Regions from separate parts of the Paramicrobacterium humi genome, predicted to be linked through region 1. Evidence: predicted binding sites of a transcription regulator. Region 1 holds the regulator's gene; the other holds the start of a gene.
The links. Region 1 encodes LexA, which represses DNA repair genes until DNA is damaged. Its sites were predicted from a motif close to TCGAACANNTGTTCGA; they were not measured.
Positions count from the first base shown of each region.

Region 2: the regulator LexA is predicted to act here: its motif matches at 8,540-8,555, upstream of BLV49_RS10420 (HNH endonuclease signature motif containing protein).

Region 1 covers NZ_FNRY01000001.1:2,594,769-2,609,248, reverse strand. The annotation lists gene pheS (phenylalanine--tRNA ligase subunit alpha) at 1-1,006, opposite strand, end outside; gene BLV49_RS12995 (amino acid ABC transporter permease) at 1,055-1,957, opposite strand; gene BLV49_RS12990 (amino acid ABC transporter permease) at 1,954-2,601, opposite strand; gene BLV49_RS12985 (glutamate ABC transporter substrate-binding protein) at 2,679-3,581, opposite strand; gene BLV49_RS12980 (amino acid ABC transporter ATP-binding protein) at 3,637-4,389, opposite strand; gene BLV49_RS12975 (TrmH family RNA methyltransferase) at 4,530-5,348, opposite strand; gene rplT (50S ribosomal protein L20) at 5,420-5,812, opposite strand; gene rpmI (50S ribosomal protein L35) at 5,841-6,035, opposite strand; gene infC (translation initiation factor IF-3) at 6,028-6,633, opposite strand; gene BLV49_RS12955 (DUF1844 domain-containing protein) at 6,856-7,227, shown strand; gene BLV49_RS12950 (SseB family protein) at 7,237-8,001, opposite strand; gene priA (bifunctional 1-(5-phosphoribosyl)-5-((5-phosphoribosylamino)methylideneamino)imidazole-4-carboxamide isomerase/phosphoribosylanthranilate isomerase PriA) at 7,985-8,731, opposite strand; gene hisH (imidazole glycerol phosphate synthase subunit HisH) at 8,783-9,424, opposite strand; gene hisB (imidazoleglycerol-phosphate dehydratase HisB) at 9,421-10,026, opposite strand; gene BLV49_RS12930 (histidinol-phosphate transaminase) at 10,023-11,105, opposite strand; gene BLV49_RS12925 (hypothetical protein) at 11,126-11,467, opposite strand; gene lexA (transcriptional repressor LexA) at 11,721-12,392, shown strand; gene hflX (GTPase HflX) at 12,400-13,908, opposite strand; gene BLV49_RS12910 (class I SAM-dependent methyltransferase) at 13,954-14,480, shown strand, end outside.
Region 2 covers NZ_FNRY01000001.1:2,088,409-2,102,888, forward strand. The annotation lists gene BLV49_RS10380 (flagellar protein FlgN) at 1-139, shown strand, start outside; gene flgK (flagellar hook-associated protein FlgK) at 152-1,564, shown strand; gene flgL (flagellar hook-associated protein FlgL) at 1,579-2,481, shown strand; gene BLV49_RS10395 (flagellar assembly protein FliW) at 2,478-2,849, shown strand; gene BLV49_RS10400 (YrhK family protein) at 2,900-3,226, shown strand; gene BLV49_RS10405 (nucleoside/nucleotide kinase family protein) at 3,227-3,700, opposite strand; gene BLV49_RS10410 (DNA polymerase III subunit gamma and tau) at 3,786-6,278, shown strand; gene recR (recombination mediator RecR) at 6,282-6,878, shown strand; gene BLV49_RS10420 (HNH endonuclease signature motif containing protein) at 7,070-8,506, opposite strand; gene BLV49_RS10425 (SDR family oxidoreductase) at 9,359-10,222, shown strand; gene BLV49_RS10430 (pyridoxamine 5'-phosphate oxidase family protein) at 10,252-10,734, shown strand; gene BLV49_RS10435 (TIGR01777 family oxidoreductase) at 10,787-11,689, opposite strand; gene BLV49_RS10440 (pyrimidine dimer DNA glycosylase/endonuclease V) at 11,722-12,150, opposite strand; gene BLV49_RS10445 (DUF7882 family protein) at 12,160-12,513, opposite strand; gene BLV49_RS10450 (DHA2 family efflux MFS transporter permease subunit) at 12,607-14,244, shown strand; gene BLV49_RS10455 (SDR family oxidoreductase) at 14,248-14,480, opposite strand, start outside.

The sequences.
Region 1 (14,480 bases):
CATCGCCTTCGACGATCTCGCGCATGTCTTGGATGTCATTGCGGAACATGAGCGTGCGCTCGATTCCCATGCCGAAGGCGAAGCCCGAGTACTCTTCGGGATCGATGCCGGCCGCGCGCAGCACATTGGGGTTCACCATGCCGCAGCCACCCCACTCGATCCAGCGCGCCCCACCCTTGAAGGTGGGGTGCCACAGGTCGAGCTCGGCGCTCGGCTCCGTGAACGGGAAGTAGCTCGGGCGGAGACGGATCATCGCCTCATCTCCGAACATCGTGCGTGCGAAGTGCTCGAGGGTGCCGCGCAAATGCGCCATCGTGAGGCCCTTGTCGACGGCGAGGCCCTCGAACTGGCTGAAGACCGGCGTGTGCGTCGCATCGATCTCGTCGGTGCGATAGGTGCGACCGGGCGCGAGGATGTAGACGGGCAGCTCGCGCTCGAGCAGGGAGCGCACCTGCACGGGCGACGTGTGGGTGCGAAGCACGAGGTGCGACTCTGGCGGCTCGACGAAGAACGTGTCCTGCATCGCGCGTGCCGGGTGGTCGGCGTCGAAGTTGAGGGCGTCGAAGTTGAACCATTCGCTTTCCACTTCGGGGCCCTCCGCGATCTCCCAGCCCATGCCGACGAAGATGTCCGAGACGCGATCCTGCAGCATCGTCAGCGGGTGTCGGGCACCCGGGCGGTAGCGCAGCGCGACGGCCGTCACGTCGATCGTCTCGGCATCGAGACGAGCGGCGTCCTCGAGCGCCGTGATCTCCTCCTGGCGCGCTTGGAAGGTGGCGTTCACGCGCGCCCGCGCTTGGCCGACGAGCTTGCCGAGCGTCGCCTTCTGCTCGTTCGGGACGTTCCGCAGCTGCCCGTTGAGCTTCGCGAGCGGAGAGGACTCTCCGGTGTGCTCGGTGCGCACGGTCTTGAGCGCCGCAGTCGAGTCAGCGGCGGCGATCGCAGCGAGGGCGGCGTCCACCGCCTGCGAGAGTGCTTCTTCTGTGATGGGGATAGCGTCTGACACGATCCCCAAGTCTACCGGTGGGAATGCGAGCGGATTGGCCGCTGTGGATCAGATCTTCCGCTCGCCCGCCTGCGCTTGAATGGCGATCGCCTTCGTCTCCGCGGCGGCGAGATCTTCTCGCGCACCCGGGTCCTTCGGCAGCTTGGAGCTGCGCCGTGTGCGCTGCTCAACCCACTTCGCGACGCCCGCGAGAATGAGGCAGAGAATCACGTAGATCGAGCCGATCACGATGGTGGACGGGATGATCGGGGAACCGTAGGTGACCTGGCTGCCGTAGAACTTGGCGAGGTACAGCAGCTCCTGGAACGTGACGATGAACCCGAGTGCGGTGTCCTTGAGCACGACGACGAGCTGCGAGATGATGACGGGCATCATCGCGCGAATCGCCTGCGGGTACAGGATGACCGACATGACGGCTGTCTTGCGCAGCCCGATCGCGTAGCCGGCTTCCGATTGCCCGCGCGGAAGCGACTCGATGCCGGAGCGGAAGACTTCGGCGAGCACGGATCCGTTGTACAGAATGAGGCCCGTGACCACGGCCACATAGGGACTGATGAAGTCGAAGCCGAGCGGCGGGAGTCCGTAGTACATGATCATCATCAGGATCAGCACGGGGATGGCGCGGAAGATCTCGGTGAACACTGTGACGGGCCAGCGCACCCACGCGTGGTCCGAGACGCGGCCGACGGACAGGAGAAGACCGAGAATGAGGCTTCCGACGGCAGCGACGACGAACGCAGAGAGTGTGGTGAGAGTGGCAGCGCCGATCGCGCGCCACACGGCGGTGTAGCGGAACAGCTGCCACTTCTGAGCGCTGAACTGGCCGGTGTCGAAGAACCGGTACGCGATGAAAGCGACGAACGCGAGGACGATGACGATCGTCACGACCGCGAGGATTCGGTTGCGGAGCCGGGCGCGGGGCCCGGGTGCATCGTAGAGAACGCTGCTCATCGGGCAACCCTCCATCGGTTCTCGAGTCGTCGCTGGATGAAGGCGAGGATCATGACCAGGATCACGAAGAACAGCGCGACCCAGAGAAGCACGATCATCGCTGGCTCGCCTCGCTCGGACGCGTAGGCGCGAATGGCGCCGGCCTCTGCGACGGAGAAGCCCGCAGCGACGGTCGTGTTCTTGAGCAGCGCGATGAGCACGCTCATGAACGGCGGGATCACGGCGCGGAAGGCCTGCGGGAGTACAACGCGCGTCATGGTGGGCACGAACGAGAGCCCGATCGCTCGGGCTGCTTCTGCCTGGCCGATGGGCACGGTGTTGAAGCCCGAGCGCAGCACTTCCGCGATATAGGTGGCGGTGTAGAGGCTCAAGGCGATGATCGCGAGCGTCTCGTACGAAACCTCGCCGAGTCGCAGCTTCGGATATCCGAAGGCGAAGAAGAAGAAGATCAGGGTGAGCGGAGTGTTGCGGACGAGGTTGACGTAGATGGTGCCGACGCCGCGCATGACCGGCACCGGCGAGACGCGCATGGTGCCCACGATCATGCCGAGGATCGTCGAGAAGATCGCCGACCACACGAACAGCACAAGGGTGGTCCGGAAGCCTCTGACGAAGATGTCGAGGTTGTCCAGCAAGACGTCCACGTGGTTTTCCTCTGCTCTGGTTGGGGGAACCGGATGCCGGGTGGCGGCGAGCTGCCACCACCCGGCGTCATGTCGGTTTAGTAGTCGTCGACAGCCGGCTGCTCGACCTTGGTGCCCGACTTGCCAAGGGTGGCGTCGTAGATGCCTTCCCAGGTGTCGTTGCCGTCGGTGAGCACCTTGTTCAGGTAGTGACGAAGCGCGTCGTCACCCTTGGGGATGCCGATGCCGTACTTCTCCGTGGTGAAGGGCTTGCCGACGACCTTGAGGTTGTCGGGGTCCTGGGCGGCGTAGCCGAGGAGGATGGCCTCGTCGGTCGTCACCGCGTCGACGGAGCCGTCCTTGAGGGCGTCAACACACTGCGAGTACACGTCGAACTCGACCGGAGTCGCGTCCTTGTAGTTGTCGCGGATGTTCTGGATCGGCGTGGAGCCGGTCGCCGAGCAGACCTTCTTGCCGGCGAGGTCGGCGTCGCTCTTGATCTCGTCGTTGTCCTTCAGCACGAGCAGACCCTGCCCGGTGATGAAGTACGGGCCGGCGAAGTCGACCATTTCCTTGCGCTTGTCGGTGATCGAGTACGTTCCGACGTACAGGTCGATGTCACCGTTCACGAGCGCCTGCTCACGATTCGCGCTGGGGATCGCTTCGAAGGTGATCTGCTTGTCCGAGAATCCGAGCGATGCGGCCATCCACTTCGCGATCTCGATGTCGAACCCGCTGCGCTCACCGCTCACGGCGTCCTTGTAGCCAAGACCGGGCTGGTCTTCCTTGACGCCGATGGTGATCTTGTCGGCCTTCTTCGCCGCGTCGTACGTCGGGCTGCCCTCGAGGTCGACGTTCTTGTTGACCTCGTACAGCGACGATGTCTTCGCCCCTTCGTCCCCGCTGCCTCCTGGGGTGCCGCTGGGCTCGTCGCCCGCGCAGCCCGACAGAACCAGCGCCGCCGCAGCGGCTGCTGCGAAGAGCGTCAATCCTTTGCGCATCTGCTTTCCTTTCTCGTAGGGGCGTTCGCCCCAGTGTGCCTTCAGCCTCGGCTGCTCAGTGCGTGAGCAGCTTCGACAGGAAGTCTTTCGCCCGGTCGCTCTTCGGCTTTGTGAAGAACTCCTCGGGGGTGGCCTCTTCCACGATCTCGCCGTCGGCCATGAACACGACGCGGTCTGCGGCCTTGCGGGCGAAGCCCATCTCATGGGTGACGACGATCATCGTCATTCCCTCGTGCGCCAGCTGCACCATGACATCGAGCACTTCATTGATCATCTCGGGGTCGAGCGCGCTCGTCGGCTCGTCGAACAGCATGACCTTCGGCTTCATCGCGAGAGCGCGCGCGATCGCGACACGCTGCTGCTGACCGCCGGAGAGCTGCGCCGGCATCTTCGCCGCCTGGACGCCGACGCCCACGCGATCGAGGAGCGCCTTCGCCGCCTTGTCGGCATCCGCCTTCTTCTGCTTGCGCACTCGGATGGGGCCGAGCGTGACGTTCTCGAGGATCGTCTTGTGGGCGAAGAGGTTGAACGACTGGAACACCATGCCGACGTCCGCGCGCAGTGCCGCGAGAGCTTTGCCTTCCTCAGGCAGGCTCTTGCCATCGATGCGGATCTCGCCCGATTGAATCGTCTCGAGACGGTTGATGGTGCGGCAGAGCGTCGACTTGCCCGAGCCGCTCGGCCCGATCACGACGACGACCTCGCCCTTGTTGACGGTGAGGTTGATGTCCTTGAGGGCGTGGAAATCGCCGTAGTACTTCTCGACGTGGTCGACCACGACGAGCGGCTCACCGGTCGCGGCGACGATGGGATTGCTTCGCGTCTCGAATGCGGGCAGCTCGCTGCCGGCAGGCGACGCCGCCTGATCGTTCGAATCCATAACGGATACGCTATGCGACACACTGTTTCAACAATGTGACGAAGCAGCGCCCGTTACTGATTCGTAACCTAATCGTCCGATGACTGCGCGGTGCGTTGCGCGAATGCTGATTCGAACAGGCACACGGATGCCGCTGTCGAGAGGTTCATCGATTCGGCATTGCCGTAGATCGGCACCGTGACCGCCGCGTCCACGAGTGCGAGGCTGTCGTCGGTCAGCCCGCGGGCCTCGTTTCCGAACACCCATGCCGTGGGGTGGTCAAGACTTCCCGCGTTGCGGACCTCGAGAAGGTCCTCGCCCTTGATGTCTGCGGCGAGCACCGCGAGCCCGGCCGACCGGGCCCGCGCGACGACTGTATCGAGACTGGCCCCGACCGCTATCGGGATGTGGAAGAGCGAACCGGTCGTCGAGCGCACGACCTTCGGATTGTAGAGATCGACGGTGCGCCCCGTGAGGATGACGCCGTCGGCGCCCGCCGCGTCGGCCGCTCGGATGATGGTGCCAAGGTTGCCGGGGTCGCGGACCTCTTCGAGGATCGCGACGAGAGCGGGCCTGTCCGAGAGGATCTGCTTGAGCGCCGTCGGGAACTGGCGGCAGACGGCGACGAAGCCTTGGGGCGTGACCGTGTCCGCCATGGCGTCCAGCACCTCTTCGGTGACGAACTCGAGTTCGATGCCCGCCGCTTGCGCCGCTTCGGCTACGTCGCTGTGGCGTTCGCGGGCGCTCGGTGTCGCGTACAGCTCCTCGATCAGCTCCGGTCGGTACGCGATCGCCTCGCTCACCGCTTGCGGTCCCTCGAGGAGGAACAGTCCGGTCTCCTGGCGAGTCGCTCGTCGGGACAGCTTTGCAACGGCCTTCACACGGCCGGCACGCGGGTTCTCGATCACCCCACAAGTGTACGGGCGCAAAAAACGGCGGGCACCGGATCACCGGTGCCCGCCGTCATGCAGGAGGAAGACTACGCTGCGGCGTCTGTCTTCGGCGCCGACGTGTCCGCCGGGAGCGCCTTCTTCGCGGTCTCAACTAGCGCGGCGAACGTCGCGGGCTCGTTCACTGCGAGCTCCGCGAGGATACGACGGTCGACCTCGACGCCGGCCAGGCCGAGGCCCTGGATGAGGCGGTTGTAGGTGAGGCCGTTCTGGCGTGCAGCGGCGTTGATGCGCTGGATCCACAGGCGGCGGAAGTCGCCCTTGCGCTGGCGGCGGTCGCGGTACGAGTAGACGAGCGAGTGGGTGACCTGCTCCTTCGCCTTGCGGTAGAGGCGCGAACGCTGTCCGCGGTATCCCTCGGCGCGCTCGAGGATGACCCGACGCTTCTTGTGGGCGTTGACGGCCCGCTTTACTCTTGCCATTTCTCTATCTTCCTAACGGGTCGTCGGCTCAGAGGCCGAGGAGCTTCTTGGCCATCTTGGTGTCGTGCGCCGACAGGACCTGGTCCTGGTTGAGGCGACGCTTGCGGTGGCTCGACTTCACCTCGAGGTTGTGGCGCATGCCGGCCTGCTGCTTCATGATCTTTCCGCTGCCGGTGATCTTGAAGCGCTTCTTGGCCCCTGAGTGGGTCTTCTGCTTAGGCATTCTTTTCCTCCTGCTTAGCCGCCTTGGTGGCAGCGCGTTGTGCATTGGCCTCGGCCTTGGCCTCTGATTTGTTCTTCAGAGGGCCAATGACCATGACCATGTTTCGACCGTCGATCTTCGGGTTGGACTCAACCGTTCCAAACTCCGCCACATCTTCGGCAAACTTCTGAAGCAAGCGCACGCCCATCTCGGGCCGGGACTGCTCGCGGCCGCGGAACAGGATCATTGCCTTGACCTTGTCTCCGCCCTTGAGGAACCCCTCGGCGCGCTTGCGCTTGGTCTCGTAGTCGTGGGCATCGATCTTGAGGCGGAACCGAACTTCCTTGAGCACGGTGTTCGCCTGGTTGCGCCTGGCCTCCTTGGCCTTCTGCGCAGCCTCGTACTTGAACTTGCCGTAGTCCATGATCTTGGCCACGGGTGGCTTCGAGTTGGGCGCAACCTCGACGAGGTCAAGCTCGGCTTCCTGCGCAAGGCGCAGCGCCACCTCGATCTTGACAACGCCGACCTGCTCGCCACTCGGGCCGACAAGTCGGACCTCCGGGACCCGGATACGGTCATTGGTACGGGGATCGCTGATGCGGAACTCCTCTGATCTCAATCACTACTTCCATGCTTCGGCGGTTGCCGAGTCATGACGAGAGAGGATTCACACGCACGCGACGCTGTCACGTACCGCACCCTGACTACCTCGCCACCGAAGCGGCTCAGCGGAGTGCAACGACCCGGTAACCTAGTAGTCGGTCAAGCGCGGGTGGGAGATTCTCCTCTTTCGTTCCGAGAACAATCCTCGGAGACCGCAATAGTCTACCAGAGGAATTCAGTGAACACGATCGATAACGACGGTACTCCCACGGGCCTTCCCGACGAGGCGGCGCAGGCCACGCGCGACATCGCGGATGTCGCCGCGGTGGAGATCATTACGACCGCCGCTGTCCACCTCATGAGCGCCGCAGCCGTCAAGTGCGGCCTCGCCGATGACCCCGACTCTCAGATCGACCTCGACGAGGCACGCAAGCTCATCAACGCCCTCGCGGGGCTGATCACGGCAGGCGCACCCGAGATCAGCGACATGCACGCGCGGAGCCTCCGTGACGGCCTCCGCTCAGTTCAGCTCGCGTTCCGGGAAGCGTCCTCGCTTCCCGATGCACCGGGACAGGGTCCGGGCGAGAAGTGGACGGGACCCGTCATCTGACCGGCTCGCTCACGCGGCGACGAGTGCGACCTTGAGCGAATCGACGCGGCTCGCGATGATCTCGTCCGCCGCCCAGCGCGCAGCGAGCCGGGCAAGCACCGCGTCGAGCTCTTGACGAGTGAGCCCGGAAGCGAGGCTCAAGCGAACGACGGTCTCCGGCCCGAGCAGGCGACCTTCCGGGTCGCCCGGGGCGAGGGCGACGCCCTGCACGGCGAGCTCGGTGCCGATGGACCGTTCGAACGCCTCGAACACCTCCGGATCGGAGTGGCTCGGCCGCCACTGCTCGGATTGCGCGATGGCCCAGAGCGCCGGCCGCCGGATGGCGAACTCCGTCTCGCTCGTCGGATCGATGACGACAACGTCGGTGCCCTCTTCCGCAGCCGCCAGCGCGACGCGGACCCCTTCGGCGGGCACGGGACGAGCTGCGGCGTTCCAGGAGGACATCGCGGCGACGGATGAGAAGACAGGCAGGACGTTGCGACCGTCGGGACCGCCGACGGTGATTATGGACAGCTCCTGGGTCTTGTCGACGGCGAGTCCCTCATCGGTCACACCGTGCTCGCCCGCGTGGGCGATGAGCGGGATGAGGAACCGCGCGCCGCGCACGACGTCGACGACGGCGCCCTCATCGGCCGTGCCCGCGTGGAACTGCTCGATCGCCGCGACAAGCTCAGGCGGAGCCGATCCGTCGTCCTGTGCTCGGGAATTCGGCTGGAAGCTCCGGCCTTCCCACGGCTGACCGGCTGAGTCCCCCGTATTAGTCGGACGCGACATCCAGCGCCTCAGCGAGAGTGAACGCGCCGGCGTACAGCGCCTTTCCGACGATCGCGCCTTCAAGCCCGAGCGGAACCAGCTCCCGCAGGGCGGCGATGTCGTCAAGGCTCGAGATGCCGCCGGACGCGACGACCGGGCGCTCCGTGTGCTCCATCACCTGGCGCAGCAGATCGACATTGGGGCCCTGGAGCGTGCCGTCCTTTGTCACGTCGGTGACGACATAGCGGGCGCAGCCTGCTTCTTCGAGACGCTCGAGCACCTGCCAGAGGTCGCCTCCCTCGCGCGTCCAGCCTCGCGCGGCAAGGGTGGTGCCGCGCACGTCGAGGCCGACAGCGATCGCCTCGCCGTACTGGCCGATGACGTTCGCTGCCCACTCCGGGTTCTCCAGCGCCGCCGTGCCGAGGTTGATCCGCTTCGCTCCGGTGGCAAGCGCGGCCTCGAGGGAGGCGTCATCTCGGATGCCGCCGGACAGCTCCACCTTGACTCCGCGCACGTTCTTGATGACGCGCCGGATCACGCCCGCGTTGCTTCCACGCCCGAATGCGGCGTCGAGGTCGACGAGGTGCAGCCACTCCGCGCCCTGATCGACCCAGGTCTCGGCCGCATCGACGGGATCCCCGTAGCTTGTCTCGCTGCCGGCCTCCCCTTGGGTCAGGCGCACGGCCTTTCCGCTGGCGACGTCGACGGCGGGCAGCAGTTCGAGTGCCGGCGCCTGATTGAACTCACGCATTCTTGTCCTTAACCATGACGAGCTGTGCCGCACCGGCACAAGTCCCCAATATTAGCGAGAGGTGAGCGTTCCCACCCAATTGGCCAGAAGGCGGATTCCGGCCTCGCCCGACTTCTCCGGGTGGAATTGCGCAGCCCACAGCGGACCGTTCTCGACAGCGGCGACGAACCGGGTGCCGTGTTCCGCCCACGTCACTTTCGGGGACGGGAACGAGCCCGTGGCCTCGAGCGACCATTCCGTCGCCGCATAGGAGTGCACGAAATAGAAGCGCTCACCGGAGAGCCCCGCGAAAAAGCGGGAGTCCTCCGGGGCGTCGACGGTGTTCCATCCCATGTGCGGCAGGACGGGTGCTTCGAGTTCGACGACTGCACCGGGCCACTGGCCTAGACCCTCCGTCTCCTGGCCGCGCTCGACGCCGCGCTCGAACAGCACTTGCATGCCCACGCAGATTCCGAGAACGGGGCGGCCGCCCGCGAGACGCCGGTCGATGACTTCGTCCCCGCCGGAGGCGCGCAGCTGGTCCATCACAGCGCTGAATGCCCCGACACCGGGAACCAGGAGACCGTCCGCCTCGAGCGCGGCACGCTTGTCGCCGGTGAGCTCGACGTCAGCGCCGGCGGCTTCGATGGCCTTCACCGCCGAGTGGACGTTGCCCGAGCCGTAATCGAGGACCACCACTCGAGGACGTGTCATAGTGCACCCTTTGTCGACGGGATGCCGGACACGAGCGGGTCCATCGCCTTCGCCTGCCGGAATGCGCGCGCGAACGCCTTGAACTCGGCTTCCGCTATGTGGTGCGGGTCCCGACCCGAGCGCACGTCGACGTGCATGGTGAGTGCGGAGTTGTAGGCGATCGCCTCGAACACGTGGCGCACCATCGATCCGGTGAAGTGTCCGCCGATGAGGTGGAACTCGAAGCCCGCGGGCTCGCCGCCGTGCACGAGATACGGGCGGCCCGAGATGTCGACGACGGCTTGGACGAGCGCCTCGTCGAGCGGAACGAGCGCGTCGCCGTAGCGCGAGATTCCCTCCTTCGTGCCGAGCGCCGTTCGGATTGCCGTTCCCAAGGCGATGCCGATGTCCTCGACGGTGTGGTGGACGTCGATGTGGGTGTCGCCCTCGGCCCGCACCGTCAAGTCGGTAAGGGAGTGCTTCGCGAACGCGGTCAGCAGGTGGTCGAAGAACGGCACCGAGCTGCTGATGTCGCTCGTGCCGGTGCCGTCCAGGTCGAGACTGAGCTCAATCGACGATTCGCTCGTCTGGCGTCGGATGCTGGCTACACGCGGTGAAGTCATACCTTCGATGTTAGTGCTGCGAGAGCGTCGAGGAACGCGCTGGTCTCAGCCTCCGTGCCGGCGCTCACGCGCATGTGGCCGGGGATGCCGATGTCGCGAATGAGGATGCCCCGCTCAAACAGTGACTGGAAGAGCGCACGGGTGTCGGCGACGCCGCCGAACAGCACGAAATTGCTGCCCGAGCGGTATGGCTTGTAGCCGAGCTCGCTGAGGTGGGCGACGATCCGATCCTTCTGGACGCGGATTTCACCGACCACGGCAAGCATCTCGTGGGAGTGCCGCAGCGCACCGAGTGCGGCGGCTTGGGTCAGCGCAGAGAGGTGATAGGGCAGGCGTACGAGGCGGAGGGCGTCAGCGATCGCCGGGTCGGCAGCGAGGTAGCCGACGCGTGCGCCGGCGAAGGCGAACGCCTTGCTCATCGTGCGCGAAACGATCAGCCGCTCCCGTCCGGGGAGGAGAGTCAGCGCACTCGGCGTACCGACGGGAGCGAACTCGGCGTATGCCTCATCGACCACGACGATGCCGGGCGCGGCATCGTACACCGCTGTGATGGTCTCGAGTGAGAGCGGTGTGCCCGTGGGGTTATTGGGTGAGCACAGAAAGACCACGTCGGGCTGCTCGCGACTGACAGCGGCCGCGGCGGTCTCCGGTGAGAGTTCGAAGTCCTCGTCGCGCTCCGCCGCGATCCAGCGCGTTCCAGTTCCCATCGCCAGAAGCGAGTACATGGAATAGGTGGGCACGAACCCCATGAGCGAGCGACCGCTCCCCGCAAAGGCCTGCAGAATCTGCTGCAGCACTTCGTTCGAACCGTTGGCGGCCCAGATGTTCTCTGCCGAGAGGCCGTGTCCGAGGTAGTCCGCGAGTGCTGTGCGCAATTGCGTGAACTCTCGATCCGGGTAACGGTTGAGGCTCAGAATCGCCGTGGCCACGGAGGCCACGATGTCGTGGGCGACGTCCTCGGGAATTCCGTGGGTGTTCTCGTTCACATTCAGAGCGACCGGGACGGGCGCCTGTGGTGCACCGTACGGTGACTTGCCGCGGAGGTCGTCGCGAAGGGGAAGATCATCGAGTGAGGTCACTCGACAATGCTATGCCGTTCTCATTCGGCATCCGCGTACCGGGCGGGGATGGCCACGCGAGCGCCCGCTCCCACGGAAGAGCTTTCGAGCTGGTTGAGTCGCACGATGTCGGCGACGACGTCGCGCGGGTCAGCGTTGGGCGCAACTCGCTGGGCGAGGCCCCAGAGCGATTCACCGGCGCCGACGGTCACGTATTCGAAGCTCTGCTCGGCCGCGTGCGATGTGGCGAAGGCCGAGGAGGCGTTCGTCGACAGAACGCCGACGCCGACCAGGAGGGGCAGGGCTGCAAGGGCGGTGACGACCGCACGTCCGCGCCGAGTGAGGCGAACGCGGACGGAGGACGACTTCGCTGCTGTGCTCATCAGAGTTCTCCTTTGTGGTGAGATTCGTTCCGACCCCTCGGCCGGGAGGGGCCGGAACGAAGCTGTGTTCCGAACCTATCTTCGAAGTTTCGAAGAGTCAAGGTGCTTTTCGTATTTGCGTCGAAAGAATCCGCGACACACTCGAACAGGTGTTTGTCCTGGCCGGGCAAAACGGATACAGTTTCGATCACAGGGACAACCCCACCATGAGCCTCTGACATCGGGGCAGCGGGGCGACGACGGGAGCACGGAAATGGCGCAGGACGGCAAGGTCAGGACGGGTACTCGTCGCCGCAAGAATCTCAGCGACAAGCAGCGCGCGATTCTCGAGTACATCCAGCGTTCCGTGAGCCAGCGCGGCTATCCGCCGAGCATGCGCGAGATCGGGGACGCTGTCGGTCTCGCCTCCTTGTCGTCCGTGACCCACCAGCTCAACCAGCTCGAGCTCAGCGGCTACTTGCGCCGCGACCCGAACCGGCCGCGCGCGCTCGAGATCCTGATCGACCTTCCGCAGACCATCGATGCGGCCGAGAGCCAGACTCCCGTGGGCGATGCCGCGATGGTGCCCCTCGTGGGACAGATCGCAGCCGGTGTTCCGATCACCGCGGACCAGCAGGTGGAGGAAGTCTTCCCGCTACCCCGCCAGCTCGTGGGCAAGGGCGACCTGTTCATGCTGAAGGTTCAGGGCGAGTCCATGATCGACGCGGCGATCTGCAACGACGACTGGGTCGTCGTGCGCCAGCAGAGCACGGCCGAGAACGGTGACATCGTCGCGGCCATGCTCGATGGGGAGGCGACGGTGAAGGTGTTCCGGCAGCGCGACGGTCACACGTGGCTGCTCCCCCGGAACTCCGCGTTCGAGCCGATCCTCGGCGACAACGCCGAGGTTCTCGGCAAGGTCGTCGCCGTCCTTCGCGCCGTCTGACGCCCGGTCAGCTGCCGGTCGCGAACTCCTGGAGCTGCGCCGCGATCTCCTCGGTCACGGCGGCCTTCACGCGTGTCCCCGCCGCGAGATAGTCGAGCTGGCGCACGGCGCCACGCCGGTGAAGCATTGAGATGATGTCGCCCCGATCGTAGGGCACGAGTAGTTCGACCGCCACGGACGGCCGAGGCAGCATCCGCTCGATGGCGTCGAGCATCTCATCGACGCCCTCGCCCGTCCGCGCCGAGACGAAGACGGCGTCAGGAGCGATGCCGCGCAGGACAAGGCGCTGATCGTCGTCGATGAGGTCGGACTTGTTGAAGACAATGAGTTCGGGAACGTCACGCGCGCCGACATCGCCGACGACGTCGCGAACCGTCGCGATCTGCGCGGCAGGGTCCGGGTGTGCGGCGTCCACGACGTGGACGAGCAGATCCGCCTCCGCGACCTCCTCGAGCGTGGAGCGGAACGCCTCGACGAGCTGGTGCGGCAGGTTCCGGACGAAACCGACTGTGTCGGACAGCGTGTATTCGCGGCCGTCCTTGGTCTTCGTACGCCGTGTCGTGGAGTCGAGTGTCGCAAAGAGCGCGTTCTCCACCAGCACGCCGGCGCGAGTGAGGCGATTCAGCAGGCTTGACTTTCCGGCGTTCGTGTAACCGACGATGGCCACGGACGGCACTTCGTGGCGGTGACGATTTGCGCGCTTCGCCTCGCGCGCCGGTGCGAAGCCCTTGATCTGCTTGCGCAGCTTGGCCATGCGCGTGTGAATCCGACGCCGGTCGAGCTCGATCTTCGTCTCGCCGGGTCCGCGAGAGCCCATTCCCGCTCCCGCGCCGCCGACCTGGCCGCCGGCTTGACGGCTCATCGACTCGCCCCAGCCGCGGAGCCGCGGGAGCAGGTACTCGAGCTGCGCGAGCTCCACTTGCGCCTTGCCCTCCCGGCTCTTCGCATGCTGGCTGAAGATGTCGAGGATGACCGCGGTTCGGTCGATGACCTTCACCTTGACGACGTCCTCGAGCGCGCGACGCTGACTCGGGGCGAGCTCCGTGTCCGCGATGACCGTGTCGGCGCCGAGGGACGTGACGATCTCACGCAGCTCGTGGGCCTTGCCTTTGCCGAGGTAGGTGCTCGGATCCGGGTACGGACGGCGCTGCAGCAGGCCGTCGAGGACGACGGCGCCCGCCGTTTCGGCGAGGGCGGACAGTTCCCGCAGAGAGTTCTCGGCGTCCTCCAGGGTGCCCTGGGCATACACGCCGATGAGCACGACGTTCTCGAGGCGAAGCTGCCGGTACTCGACTTCCGTGACGTCCTCGAGCTCCGTCGAGAGCCCGGCGACGCGGCGGAGCGCCTGACGCTCCTCGCGATCGAATTGCTCGCCGTCGTCCGAACCCGCCGCCGTCGATTCGTCCTGGAGCGCTTGGGCACGACCGAAGATCGAGTAGCCAGCGGCACTGTCGTTGGCGCGGGAGAGAATGCGGTCGACGACGTCGTCGTCGCCTCGGTCAGTCGTGTCAGCCATTGCGTTAAAGCCTAGTGTCTGCCGGCTGGGATAACGTACCTAGATATGACGGGTGACCATTACTTCACAGGCACTCCGGGAAGCGACTTGCGGTTGAAGACCGTGAACGTCACACTCGCCGGACGCGCCTTTCAGCTGACGACTGCGAATGGGGTCTTCAGCCCCGATCGCATCGACACCGGCACCCGAGTCTTGCTCTCGAGCACGGCCCCTCCGCCGACGAGCGGACACTTTCTGGATCTCGGCTGCGGCTGGGGTCCGATCGCCCTCACGCTCGGACTGCTCTCCCCCGACGCCACGGTGTGGGCAGTCGATGTGAACGAACGCTCCCTTGAGCTCGTGCGTCGCAACGCCCGCACGGCCGGGCTGACGAACGTTCGCGCGGTCACTCCCGATGAGGTTCCTGACGACGTCGCGTTCAGCACCATCTGGTCCAACCCGCCCATCCGGGTCGGTAAGAACGAGTTGCACGGCATGCTCGAACGGTGGCTGCCACGGCTTCTGCCCGGCTCTGACGCGTATCTCGTCGTGCAGCGCAACCTTGGTTCCGACAGCCTTCACCGGTGGCTGCA
Region 2 (14,480 bases), 510 kb from region 1:
GAACGAGCAGTACTTGCGCGCCGCCATGCGCGCGACGCAGGAGACGATTGCGGGGCTCAACGTCGAGACGGGCGTCTACACCTCGCACGGCGACACGTCGCGTGATGACTCGGCGCGGCTCATCGACACCGAACTGTAAGCAAGGGAACCCATGTCAACGTTCAGCGGTCTGAACACGGCCTACACCGCGATCGCGGCCGCGCGCATCGGCATCGACGTCACGGGGCAGAACATCGCCAACCAGGGCTCCGAGGGCTACACGCGCCAGCGGGTCACGACGAGCGCGCTCGACTCCGCCGCGATGGCGGGCAAGTTCAGCATGGGCGTGCAGCCCGGCCGGGGCGTGAGCGTCGACGGCATCGCGCGGCTCGGCAACGACCTGCTCGACGCCCGGGTGCGCGACACGCTCGCGGCATCCGGGTTCTGGGCGACGAAGGCGACGGCGTCGCTCACGGCCGAGGGCGCGATGGCGGAGCCGGGCAAGAACGGGCTCTCGAGCCAGCTCTCGCAGTTCTGGGCGGGGTGGCAGGACCTCGCCAACAACCCCGATTCGGATGCCGCTGCCGCGGTGATCCTCAACCAGGCGCAGGTTCTCGCCGCGCAGATCAGCGCGGGCTACCAGTCGGTCGCCGACCAGTGGCAGAGCACGCGCGTCGACGTGAACGGGATGACGAGCCGCGTCAACAGCGCCGCCGACCAGATCGCGGCGCTCAACGGGCAGATCCGCTCGGCGCTGAACTCCGGCCGCAGCGCGAACGAGCTCATCGACCAGCGCAACCTGCTCGCGCAGAACGTCTCGCGCCTCGCGGGGGCCACGGCGAGCCTCGAGTCCGACGGCACACTCACGGTGCGTGTGGGCGGCAACGCCCTCGTCGACGGCGTCACCGCACGGCACCTCGTCGCGAGCGGACCGCGCGACCTCGCCGAGGGCGGACGCGTCAGCCTCGCCTGGGAGTCGCGGCCCGACCTGCCGATCACCCTCGCCGGCGGAGAGCTCGGCGGCGCCCTCGCGGTGCTCGCACCCGCGAGCGAGGGCGGAACGCTCGCGCAGGTCGCGGAATCGTACAACGAGGTGGCCACCGAGCTCGCCCGGCAGGTCAACGCCGTGCACGGCGCCGGCGTCACCGCCGACAACAACCCGGGCGGCGACTTCTTCGCCCTCAGCGCCGAGGACGGCCCGGCCGCGCTCGGGCTCACGGTCATCCCGCAGAGCCGCGCCCAGCTGGCCCTCGCGCTGCCCGACGCGGGAGCGCTCGACGGCGGCAACGCCGACCTCGTCTCGCAGATCGGCCAGGCCGAGGGTTCGCCCGACGCGATCTGGGCGAGCTTCGTCACCCGCTTCGGCGTGGCGACGGCGGGCGATGCGCAGCGCGCGAACCTCGCCGAGACGGCATCCGTCACCGCCGTGACCGCCCAGCAGTCGGTCGCGTCCGTCGACGGCGACGAGGAGACCGTGAACCTGCTCACCTACCAGACCGCGTACCAGGCCGCCGCGCGTGTTCTCACGGCCGTCGACGAATCGCTCGACGTGCTCATCAACAAGACCGGCCTCGTCGGACGCTAAGCGGAAGGAGCGACATGTTCTCTCGCGTGACCTCATCGACGATGACGCAGTCGTCGCTGCGCAACCTGCAGGGCAGCCTCTCGGAGCTCGCCCGGCTGCAGCAGAAGGCGACGAGCCAGAAGGCGTTCCAAGTGCCGTCGGAGGACCCCTCGGCCGCCGCGACGACCCTCGGCCTGCACGCCGAGCAGCAGCGCAACGCGCAGTACGCGCGCAACATCGACGACGGCCTCGCGTGGGTGTCGACCGTCGACGGCGCGCTCGCGTCGAGCACGAGCCTCATGAACCGCGTGCGCACCCTCACGGTCACGGGCGCGAACGACGGCGCCCTCGACGCGACAGCGAAAGAGGCCATCGCCGTGGAGCTCGAGGGCATCCGCGACGAGCTGCTCGCCCAGGCGAACACGCGCCTGCTTGGCCGGAGCGTGTTCGCGGGGACCTCGAACGAGGGCGCGGCCTTCATGACCGATGCGGCGACGCCCGGCAGCTACACGTTCACCGGCGTGCCAGGCGCCGAGGTGACTCGCCGCGTCGCCGACAACGCGACCGTTCGCGTCGACGCCGACGGGGCCGCCGTGTTCGGCGAGGGCCCCGACTCGGCGTTCGCGCTCATCGACGGCATCGTCGCCGACCTCCGATCGGGGGTCAACATCGGGCAGCGCCTGAACGCGATCGACGACCGCATCGGCACTATGCTCGGTGCTCAGGGCGCTGTCGGCGCCCGGCAGTCGCAGATCGAGAGGGCGAAGGAGACGACGTTGGACGCATCCGTTCTGCTCGAGTCCCGCCGCACCGCCGTCGAAGACGTGGACGCCGCCGAAGTGCTCGTGCAGCTCAAGGCGCAGGAGCTCGTCTACCAGTCCGCGCTCGCCGTCACCTCGCGCGTGCTGCAGCCGACGCTCATGGACTTCCTCCGATGAGCGCTGCACTGCGCTTCGTCGCCCCGCCGCCCGGTTTCGACCCGCACATCGACTTCGAGCTGGCCACGGTCGAGGGCGCCGAGGGACTGTTCTCGCTGCGCGCCGTGCGCGACGAGGGCCTGCGCGTCTTCCTCGTCGACCCCGCCACGGTTCTGGGCGATTACGCTCCGGTCATCACCGACGAGCAGGCGGGCGAGCTCGAGCTGACGGATGCCGCTGACGCGATGCTACTCGTCGTCGCGAACCCCTCCGACGACGGTGTGAGTGTGAACCTCATGGCGCCCGTCGTCGTCAACACGACCACAGGGGCCGCGGCGCAAGTCATCCTCGAGAACCAGGACTTCCCGATCCACGCGCCTCTCGCGTAGCGCTTTGTCCACCCCTTGAGGTGCTCGGCAGACGCTTTTTACTCTCGGGTATGGCTCTCTTCGATCCGAGAAATCGTGACCTCAGTCCCCACGCGGCACGCGTGTACGCGGCATTCGGGCTCGCGCACGCCGTTGCCGACTTCGCCGCAGCGGGGCTGTTCGTCGTCGGCAGCGCCCTGTTCTTCAGCGAGCAGACGAAGATTCCCGCGACGTGGTGCTTCCTGATCGGCTCCGTGTTCTTCGTGCTGAAGCCCACGCTTCGGCTCGCGCGTGAGCTCAAGCTCGCCGCGCTCGACAAGGTCGGCACGCTCGCCTCGAACGCTCCCGAAGGACCGGCCTCGGTGCGCGTGAAGAAGCCCGATCAGGCCGACGGGTAGTCAGGCGCGCTCGCCGAAGCTCGGCGGAAGCTTGCACAAGTCGTAGTAGTAGTCCGTCAGCCCCGACTCGTCGCTCGCGTCGACGATGAGGTTCGCGCCCGCGTGCGGCAGCTCCTCGCCCGCGAGCAGCCACACGGTGTAGTGCCAGATGCCGCGCACCTTCTCGTTGAGCAGGCGCTGCCCGTCGACGATGAGCACCGTGTCGGGGTCGTCGGCGCCGTCGAGGGTGCCGGCCCGGAACGGCTCGATCGTGTCGCGACGCAGGGTGGCCTCGCCGACGGAGCCGAGCGAGAGTCGCAGCGGGTGCTGTCCGCGCTCGGCGAGGGCCCCGGCGAGATCGTCGGCGAATCGGGATGCCGCCGGGGCGCCGGCGCTCTCCACGGCGATCAGGCGGCGTCCCGACCGTGAATTGTGCAGGAACTGCTCGGCGGTCCAGGCGAGGAACTCCGCCCGGGCCCCGGTTGTCTCAGCCATGCTCCCAGGCTACGCCGGTTGGCGTCTCCCGGCGGCTCGTTTCTCGCCCAGCCGAATGTCGGCGCCGACCGTTAGCATTGACTCCGTGGTTACCGCCCTGTATCGCCGCTACCGGCCCGAGAACTTCTCCGAGATGATCGGGCAGTCTCAGGTGACCGATCCGCTCCGCACCGCGTTGCGCTCCGACCGCGTGAATCACGCGTACTTGTTCAGCGGTCCTCGCGGCTGCGGCAAGACGACGTCGGCGCGCATCCTCGCCCGCTGCCTCAACTGCGCCGAGGGCCCGACCGACACTCCGTGCGGCGTGTGCCCCAGCTGCGTCGAGCTCAGCCGAGCCGGCGGCGGCTCCCTCGACGTCGTCGAGATCGACGCGGCGAGCCACAACGGCGTCGACGACGCGCGCGACCTGCGCGAACGCGCCATCTTCGCGCCCGCTCGCGACCGCTACAAGATCTTCATCCTCGACGAGGCCCACATGGTCACGCCGCAGGGCTTCAACGCGCTGCTCAAGATCGTCGAGGAGCCGCCGCCGCACGTGAAGTTCATCTTCGCCACGACGGAGCCCGACAAGGTGATCGGCACGATTCGCTCGCGCACGCACCACTATCCGTTCCGGCTCGTGCCGCCCGCGCAGATGCTCGAGTACACGCAGAAGCTGTGCGACGAGGAGGGCGTCACCGTCGAGCCGGGCGTGCTCGCGCTCGTCGTGCGCGCCGGCGGCGGCTCGCCCCGCGACACGCTCTCGCTTCTCGATCAGCTCATGGCCGGCTCCGACGGCCGCACCGTCGGCTACGAGCGTGCCGTCGCGCTGCTCGGCTACACGCACACGGCGCTGCTGGACGAGGCCGTCGAGGCGCTCGGCCGCAACGACGCGAAAGCGGCGTTCACGGCCATCGACCATGTCATCCAGACCGGGCAGGACCCGCGCCGCTTCGTCGACGACCTGCTCGAGCGACTGCGCGACCTCATCGTCGTCGCGGCGACGCAGGGCGCGGCGGCATCCGTCCTGCGCGGCGTCCCGCAAGACGAGCTCGACCGCATGACCTCCCAGTCGGCCCTGTTCGGGCAGGCTCAGCTGTCGCGCATCGCCGACATCGCGAACACGGCGCTCACCGAGATGACGGGCGCGACCTCGCCCAAGCTGCACCTCGAGTTGATGGTGGCTAGGATGCTGGTGCCCGCCGTCGACGAGACCGAGCGCGGCGCCCTCGCGCGCGTCGAGCGGCTCGAGCGTCGAGCGGGGATGCCGGAAGCGGCTGCGACCGCGATCGACTCGTCGATCGAGCGGCAGAACGCCCCTGCGGCACCTACACCGGCTCCGAGTACGCCCGCCGCACCTCCCTCGACGTCAAGCGCTCCGGCACCGCAGGCGGCGACCCCGAGTGCTCCCACCCCGGCCGCACCGGCGGTCGATGCGCGTCCGACACCGTCCCCGACTCCGCAGCCGGCGCCGCGACCGAAGCCGACCGGACCGGTCACCCTCAAGCTCGTGCGGGACACGTGGCCCGAGATCCTCGAGAAGGTCGCCGCCGCCAAGCGCGCGTCGTGGATGCTCATCATGAACTCCGACGTGCGCGACTACGCCGATGACGTGCTCACTCTCGTGTTCCCGAGCCCGAAGGACGTCGACGCGTTCAAGAAGCTCAACGCGGGAGACGGCCCGAGCGAGCACTTGCGCAGCGCGATCCTCGAAGTGCTCGGCGTGCGCGTCAAGTACATCGCCAAGGTCGAAGGCGCCCCTTCCGGTCCGCCGCCCGCGCAGCAGCCGACGCGCACGGCTCCCGCGCCGCAGCCCGCGTCCGCGGCGCCACGGACACCGCGCTCCGAGCAGCGCGCCGCCGAACCCGTCGACGAGGGTGCGCCCTCCGACGAACCTCACCGAACGGATGCCGCGAGCCATCCGGCGCCGGCCCGCGAGGAGCCTGCGATCCCCGACGACTGGGCGCCGGCCGACGACGAACCGCCGTACGACCCCTACGACGACGCGCCGCCGCCGGCCGACCAGCCCCGTGCGGCCGAGCCGCGTGCCACCAACGGGCAGAGCCCGTCTACCGTCGGAGTACGCGTCGGCGCGGCGCCCGCGTCTTCCGGCGCAGCTCGTTCTCCGCAGTCCGCGCCTGCCCCCTCGGCGCCCGAGGCTCCGTCCGGCCCCGTGACCGGCTGGGACGTCGTGCAGATTCCGGCCGACGACCCAGAAGACCTCACGGCAGAGAACGCTGCTCCGTCCGGCGGTGCCGCCGAGGCGTGGGCAGAGCCCGACGACGAGCAGTGGGCAAGTGAGCCTCCCGCCGACGAGTACGACGACGTCCCTGCCGAGTCTGTTCCGGCAGCAGCAGTGGCGGCTGCCCCTGCGGCGCCGACTCCCGCACACACCGCCGATGCCGGTGCTCCGTCCCCGCAGGCGAGCGCCCCCGCACAGGTCGCCGCGCCGACGCCGCACGTCGCGCCCGCCGAACCGGCGCCCGAACGGCCAGAGCGCCAGCAGCGCTCCCGCTACGGCGAGGCCGTCGTCAGGGAAGTGCTTCGGGCGCGCTTCATCGAAGAGCAGCAGTACACGCCGCAGCAGAGGTTCAACTAATCCATGTATGAAGGAATCGTCCAAGAGCTGATCGACGAATTCGGTCGGCTCCCGGGCATCGGGCCGAAGTCGGCGCAGCGCATCGCGTTCCACATCGTCCAGACGGAGTCGTTCGACGTCTCGCGCCTGGCCGAACTGCTCGTCGAAGTGCGCGATAAGGTGCACTTCTGCGAGATCTGCGGGAACGTGGCGGAGCAGTCGCAGTGCGCAATCTGCCGCGACCCGCGTCGCGACCACTCGTTCATCTGCGTCGTCGAAGAGGCGAAGGACGTCGTCGCGATCGAGCGCACCCGCGAGTTCCGGGGCCTGTATCACGTGCTCGGCGGCGCGATCAGCCCCATCGACGGCATCGGTCCCGACGACTTGCGCATTCGCGAGCTCATGCAGCGCCTGGCCGACGGCACGGTCACGGAGGTCATCATCGCAACAGACCCGAACCTCGAGGGTGAGGCGACGGCGACGTACCTCAGCCGGCTGCTCAAGACGCTGGAGATCCGCGTCACCCGATTGGCATCCGGGCTTCCCGTCGGCGGTGACCTCGAGTACGCCGACGAGGTCACCCTCGGGCGCGCTTTCGAGGGCCGCACCGTCCTCGGCTGATCGCAGGCTCGCCGAAGCGAGGATCGTCCCGGAGGCGGGACGTCCTTGTCGTAGAAGTGTGCTGTTCTCGAACCGCCGCCCGCGGCACCTACTGAATACGCCAGATCCGCTGAATTAGTGCCGCGCGGGCAGGGACGCCCAATGAGCTCGAGCGCGGTCAGCGCTCGATGGGCCCGGTCAGGTTGCTCCCGTCAGAACTCCGGATTCTCCGGGTATTCGTCGGCCCACTTCTCGTCGTCCGTGGTGGTCGCGTCGACTGGCTCATCGGGGTCGGCACCGACGAGGTCAGCGATCTCGTGGTCATCTACCGGCCGGTCCCGATCGAGGGGCTCGAATCCGACCTTCGATTCCGTCCGGATTCGGTAGCTGCGTCCGAGAGGTGATGTCCAGATGACGTTGCCCATCGGGTCGCGTTCGACGGCCCATCTGGTCGCGTGCTTCAGAGTGTGATGCGCTCTGCACGTGGCCTGGCAGTTGTCGAGGTCGGTCTCACCTCCGAACTGCCAATCGACCACGTGGTCGAGGTCGCACTGCCGGGCTGATCGGTTGCAGCCCGGGAACCGGCAGGTGACGTCCCGGATCTCGATCGCCTTCCGCAGGTCCGCGGGCACCTGGTAGCGGTCGCGGCCCACCGAGAGGACCGCGCCGGTCTCGGGGTTCGTCAGCAGGCGGGTGAAGCTTGGCGCCTGTGCGGCGAGCCGGCGGGCGGTCTCGGGGTCGATCGGCCCGTATCCCTCGAGATCCGCCGGTTCGTCACTCAGTCCCATGAGTGTGAACACCGGAACCGTCACGTGCACGGTCGGGCGAATCGCCCCCATACGGCCAGCCAGCGCGGGACCTGTCGCCGCGTCATCGTCGGCCGGGTCGGTGCCGCTGACGAAGCCCGTCATCGCGGCGTCGACGAACGAGTCGACGGTCAGCTGGGCGACGGTGCGCTCGTCGCCCGCTTTCCGCAACGACTTCGCGGTGGCGTGGGACGCGTTGTAGAGGCTCTGCACGATTTCGATGCGGTCGTAGCAGGCGAGCCAGCCCATGCCGTCGTGGCCCTTCCACACTTCCAGGCGCCGCTCCTCGAGGGCGCTCGTGTGGCGCTCGGTGATCGACTCCGGCGCAAGGCCTTCCCGGATGCGGATCGCCTGCGCCTTCAGCTGGCTCGGTGTGCTCGTCTCCGCGTACTCCAACACCGCCTCCTCGAACACGGCGAGGTCGTCGCGATCCAGTCCGGTCGACTCCCGAACGATGCACTCCGCGTGCGGCAACGAGATCCGGCCGGCCTTCAGCGACCGGAGAGTGTCCGGAAAGTCGGCGACGAGCACCTCGGCCGTGTCGAGCAATGACTGCACCCTGCCCTCCGAGAGGTGCAGCGCGAGCGCGAGTTCGGAGCGGAGCGACCGGCGCACCTGCTCGACGGTTCGGCTGTCACCGCGCGTCGATTCGGTGAACACATCGGGGTCCGACAACGCGGTCTCGAGAATGTTCACCAGCTGACCGGTCATCTTCGCCTGTGCGCGGGAGATGCTCGCCTGCTGCGCGACGAGCCTGTCGACCAGGCCCGAGAGCCGGTCGGCCCGGCGGCCGGGGCCGTCGGGGTCTGGGGGTCTTCCCCGTGATTCATCTTCGAATTCCATGACGATAGTCAATCACCACCCACCGACATTTACTCGAACAAAGCTACGAACTCGACAAGGTCGCCGAATGGGCCGCCTGTGGACGAGAAGTCGACCCTTCGGGAAGTGATTCTGGGGCCCCCGGGGTCACGTGGCGGCGAATCGTGGTCTCCAGGCTGCGTTTCGGCGGATGGGGCCTGTGTGTGGAAGAAGCGGCTTGTTGGCGGTGGTCGACGAAGCGAGGTGGCACCTGCGACGGGGCGCGGTGTTCGGTGGGGCTGCTCGTTATCCTTTTGTTAGGCGAGATCGCGACGGCATGGTTCGATCACATCGCGAGTGGCGGGATCACGACGGCATGGGCCGATCACCTCGGCGAGATCACGACGGCGTGGTCGATCGCGTCGCGAGCAGCCGAGTTGCGACGGCATGGGTCGATCAGGTCGTGAGCAGCGGGACGTGATGAGACGGCAGCATGCCCAATCGGCGCCGTGGTGTTTCGACGCTCGGGTACGCGGCTGTTCGGTGCGTTCGAAAGGCGTAGTTCGCAGGCACCCGTCCGCGCCGCATGAGGCGACCGGAATCGACCCAGCCGGCATTCGCTCTCACCTCGACGCTCAGCGCAGGGACCGGGTCGCAGGTCGGCGGCAGCGGTCTCCGCCTCGACGACAGGAGATCGTTCAACGGGCCGGCGACATTAGGCGGCGGCTCGTGATTGCGCAAGCCTCTGCCGTCGGCGGCATCCGACGATTAGCGTGAACGGACCGACGCGATGGTGGCGCAGAACGACGAGCTCACAGCGCACGCGCCCGCGTCGGCACTCACCACAGGGAGGGACACACGGTGGCACACGACCAGTTGGCGTTTCAGAATCCGGTGACGCGGTTCCCCAAGATCGAACCGCCCAAGCAGGATCAGCCCGAGCCCGGCCTCGACGCCGAGCTGCAGCCGAAGGCCGACCACGGCGAGGAGACGTACCGCGGCACCGGCCGGCTCGAGGGCCGCAAGGCGCTCATCACGGGCGGCGACTCGGGTATCGGCGCGTCCGTCGCCATCGCGTTCGCGCGCGAGGGCGCCGACGTCGCGATCGCCTACCTACCGGCCGAGGAGAAGGACGCGCAGCGCATCGCCGACCTCATCACGAAGGAGGGCAAGAAGGCCGTCGCGCTGCCGACCGACATCAGCAGCCCCGAGAACAGCCGCAAACTCGTCGACGACGCCGTGAGCCAGCTCGGCGGGCTCGACATCCTCGTCAACAACGCGGGCAAGCAGATCGCGCAGCAGAGCATCGAGGACATCACGGACGAGCAGTGGGACGAGACGTTCAAGACGAACATCTACGCCATGTTCTGGATCACGAAGGCCGCGCTGAAGCACTTGAAGCCCGGGTCGTCGATCATCAACACGACATCGGTGAACGCGTACCTGCCGTCGCCGACGCTGCTCGACTACGCGACGACGAAGGGTGCGATCAACAACTTCACGAAGGGACTCGCGCAGCAGCTCGCGTCGAAGGGCATCCGCGTGAACGCCGTCGCGCCGGGGCCGTTCTGGACCCCGCTGCAGGTGTCCGACGGCCAGCCGAAGGACGAGCTGCCGAAGTTCGGCAGCCAGACGCCCATCGGCCGTGCCGGCCAGCCGACGGAGCTCGCTCCGGCGTACGTGTTCCTCGCCTCCTCGGAGTCGAGCTACGTCATCGGCGAGACGCTGAGCGTGAACGGCGGAATGCCGACCCCGTAACCCAGCGGCGAACGAGAAGGGAGACTCGCATGAGCGTGGAAGACATCAAGACCGTCGCCGAGCTGGTGAAGAAGTCGAAGATCGCGCTGCTCACGACGTGCACGAGCGAGGGCAAGCTCGTGAGCCGGCCGCTTGCCGTGCAGGAGGTCGAGTTCGACGGCGACTTGTGGTTCATCACGAAGCACGACTCGCACAAGACCGAGGAGATCCAGGCGAACCCGCAAGTGAACGCGGCGATGAAGACCGGGTCGATGGGGTACCTCTCGATCTCGGGGCACGCGGAGGTCGTTCACGACCAGTCGCGCATCGACGAGTACTGGTCGCCCGCCGTCGACGCGTTCTTCCCGGGCGGCAAAGACGACCCCGACCTGAGCCTCGTGGTCGTGCACGCGGACACGGCCGAGTACTGGACGAGCGACGAGCCCAAGGTCGTCACGGCGTTCAAGCTCGCCCGTTCCGCCGTCACGGGCGCGCAGCCCGATGTGGGGGAGAACAAGACGCTCGATCTCTGAGGGGGAGAGATGGTCGGATGCCGCCGGCCGGCGTGCGGCCGGCGCGCCGGACTCAGGCGCGCCGCACCGCGCGGGCGGCGGCATCCGCAAGTCTCGGCTGCGCGTACCTGAAGCCGGTCTGCTCGAGAACGCGCGGCGCCACGGGCTGGTCGCCGAGCAGCATCTCGTCGGCGGCGGTGCCGAGCAGCGTGTGGGCGAGCGGGCCGGGAACCCGCAGCCACGACGGCCGGTGCAGCGCCGCGGCGATCGCCCGCGACACGTCGGCGGCGGTGTCGTGCGCCGGCGCCACGATGTTCATCGGGCCGCTGATCGCCTCGGTGTCGATCGCGTGGCGGATCGCGCGGGCCTCGTCCTCGAGCGCCACCCACGGCCACCGTTGGTTTCCGGTACCGAAGGTCGTGCCGACGCCGAGCCGCGCGGCGAGCGCGAGCGGTTTCACGGCGCCTTCCGGGCCGAGCACGACGCCGGTGCGGGCGAAGACGAGTCGGGTCGCGTCGGATGCCGGCCTCGCGGCATCCTCCCACTCCCCGACGACGCCGGCGAGGAACCCCTCGCCTTGCGGCGATGACTCGTCGAAGGGGCGGTCGCCAGGCACGCGGCCATAGAAGCCGACGGCGGACGCGTTCACCCACACGCGCGGCGGCGTCGCCGAGCGGGTGATCGCGGCGGCGAGCGTCGCCGTCGTGTCGATGCGGCTGCGCAGGATCGTGCGCCGGTATCCAGGCGTCCACGGCAGGCGGGACAGGCTCGCACCCGAGAGCCCCACGACGGCATCCGCCCGATCGATGACCTCCTGTGGGACGCGGCCGGACGCGGGATCCCACGCGTGCTCGGTCGTCGTGCGGGCGATGCCGCGCACGAGCGTGTGCACCTCGGCCCCCGCGTCGCGCAGCTGCGCGGCGAGGGCCGTGCCGATCATGCCGGAGGCGCCGGCGATGAGAACCCGTTCAGCCATACGCCATGGTAGCCCCGCGCCGGTTCACGGCGTCAGGGGCGCTCCCATACGGCGATCGGGCCGGGCACGACAGTGAACAGCGGATGAGGCTCAGGGCGGGCCACCTCGCGCCAGTGCTCCCACACGGCGGGGCTGCGCGCCTGCAGTTTGGTGAGCAGGTGCCCCCACTCGTAGTCGAGCTGACCGTCGGTCACCTCCAGACGAGGAGCGTCGGCGCCTGAGGTGATCTTCTCGCGCGCGAACCGGTAGCCGCGCGCGTCGGCCTCGTCGGCGATGCCGTGCAGGTACGCGCCGATCGCGGTGAGCGGGTCGGCCGCCTCCCGGAACCGCTGCAGCTGCGGGTGCCGGGAGTAGCCGCGGCCCGGCGCGACGATCACCGCTTGCGCGAGCAGCGCCTCACGCCAGCACGCCGTGAGCGCTTGCCTGTCGAAGTGGCGCGGGTGCACCGACCAGAGTCTCATGGAGCGGGCTCAGCCTTCGTCGGCGTACTCGCGCTTGTCGGCGAGAAGCGAGCCGTGCATCCCGTGCGCCTGCTCCTCGCTCACGAGCGTGAGCCCGTCCACGCTGTGCGCGAGCTGCGAGAGGACGTCGAGCCACTCGCGGTTGAGCCGAACGGGGTGCGCGCTCGAGAAGTGGAACGCGAGCGGCACGTCGGGGGAGAGCCACACCGTCCTGCGGCCCGAGCCGTGCTCGGCATCCGTCGTCCAGCTCAGGAAGAAGCTCTCGCGCCGGCGAAGGCGCGAGCCGATCACGACCCTCAAGTGCGCGAGTACCCGGTCGTCGAAGTCGTAGCTTGCAGAGTTCGCGTAAATGAGGTGTCCCATCCCTCCATCATGCTCCTCTCACCGGGCGGTGCCGGGGACCGTACACCAAGAGTATCGTTAGCTTAGCTAGTAATTACCCGAGCTAGGAGAATCATGCCGGAGCCCCGTCGACGCTGGTTCGGTCTCGTCTTTGTGAGCCTGGCCGTCGCTATGATCATCGTCGACTCGACGATCGTCAATGTCGCGATCCCCTCGATCGTGACCGAGCTCGACGTCGACTCGACAGGAGTGCAGTGGATTCAGGAGTCGTACACGCTCGTCTTCGCCTCCCTGCTACTCGTCTTCGGCACGATTGCGGACCGCCGGGGAAGACGCCTATTGCTCATCATCGGCGTCGCGGTCTTCGCGCTCGCCTCGATCGCGGCCGCCTGTGCGCCGACGGGTGCCTTCCTCATCGCCTCGCGGCTCGTGCAGGGCGTCGGCGGCGCACTCGTTCTCCCCACGACCCTTTCCCTCATCAACGCGGGATTCCGTGGGAGGGAGCGCGCTCTCGCGTTCGCCGTATGGGGGTCGACGATCGGCGGCATGACCGCTCTCGGGCCGCTCCTCGGCGGTTGGCTCACGACGGAGTTCTCGTGGCGTTGGGCGTTCGGCATCAACATTCCCCTCGGCGTGCTGATCATCTTCGGAGCCCTCGTCACCGTCGACGAGTCGCGCGACGCGCAGTCACACGAACGCATTGACATCGCTGGTGCGGTGCTGTCGATCATCGCGAGCGCAAGTCTCGTGTTCGCCCTGATCGAGGGCCGCGTGTATGGCTGGTGGCTGACAAAGGCGACGCTGCGCATCGGCGACTGGGCCTGGCCGTTCGAGGTGTCGATCATCCCGTTCGTGTTCCTCCTCGCGCTTGGGGCGAGCGTGCTGTTCGTCGGGAGCGCGTGGCGTCGCCGTAGACGCGGGCGGTCCACGATGCTGGCGCTCGACCTGTTCGCCATTCCGTCGTTCCGGAACGGCAACATCGCTGCGCTCATCGTCTCGCTCGGAGAGTTCGGCATTGTGCTGGCGCTGCCGATCTGGCTGCAGAACGCTCTCGGCTACTCTGCCGTCGAAACCGGACTGGTTCTCCTCGCGCTCGCCGGCGGCGCCTTCCTCGCGAGTGGGTTCGCGGGGGCCTTCGGGAATCGCGTAGCGCCCGTGATCATCGTGCGCGTGGGAATCATCGCCGAGATCGTCGGCGTGGGAGCCATCGGATTCGTCGTCGGCCCGGACACGCCGTGGCTTCCACTGACCGTCTTCCTGTTCGTTTATGGCTTCGGGGTGGGACTCGCGACGGCGCAGCTCACCGGAGTCGTGCTCGCCGACGTGCCGCTCTCCGAGAGCGGGAGGGGCTCCGGAACCCAGAGCACGGCGCGTCAGATCGGTTCGGCCCTCGGCATCGCGGTGCTCGGGACCGTGCTCTTCAGCTCCACGGGAACCGTGCTCGGCTCACTTCTGGACGACGCGAGCGTGCCGGCGAGCACGCGCGACCGAATCGTGACGACTGTGGTTGACAGCGCGGGAGCGGCGATCGGCCCGCTCGAGCAGAATGCCCGCACGAGCGAGTTCGCCGCCGACGCGCGCACAGCGCTGAGCGATGGTACGCGCGCGGCCGCGTGGTCCGCCGCGGGGTTCCTGGTTGTCGGCCTCGCGGCCACCGCTTCGCTCGGCTCAGGTGTGAGGGACGCCGAACGCGAGGGAAGGATGCCGCCGCCGAAAACGGCGCGTTGGGCGCAGGTTCGCGGTGAGCCGTGAGAATCAGGCGCTTCGGGCGGCAATGCTCTCTGCTTCACGGATGATGCTGCGCGCCATGCCGGTGAAGATGAGGCCGTGGAAGGGCAGAAGCGTGAGCCAGTAGAGCCGGCCGGTCAGGCCCTTCGGGAAGTACACGGCCCGCTGGCGGTACCGGCTCCCGGTGCCCGCCGGTTCGACGCTCAGCTCCAGCCAGCCTCGACCGGGCATCCGCATCTCGGCGCGCAGCCGGAGCGCAC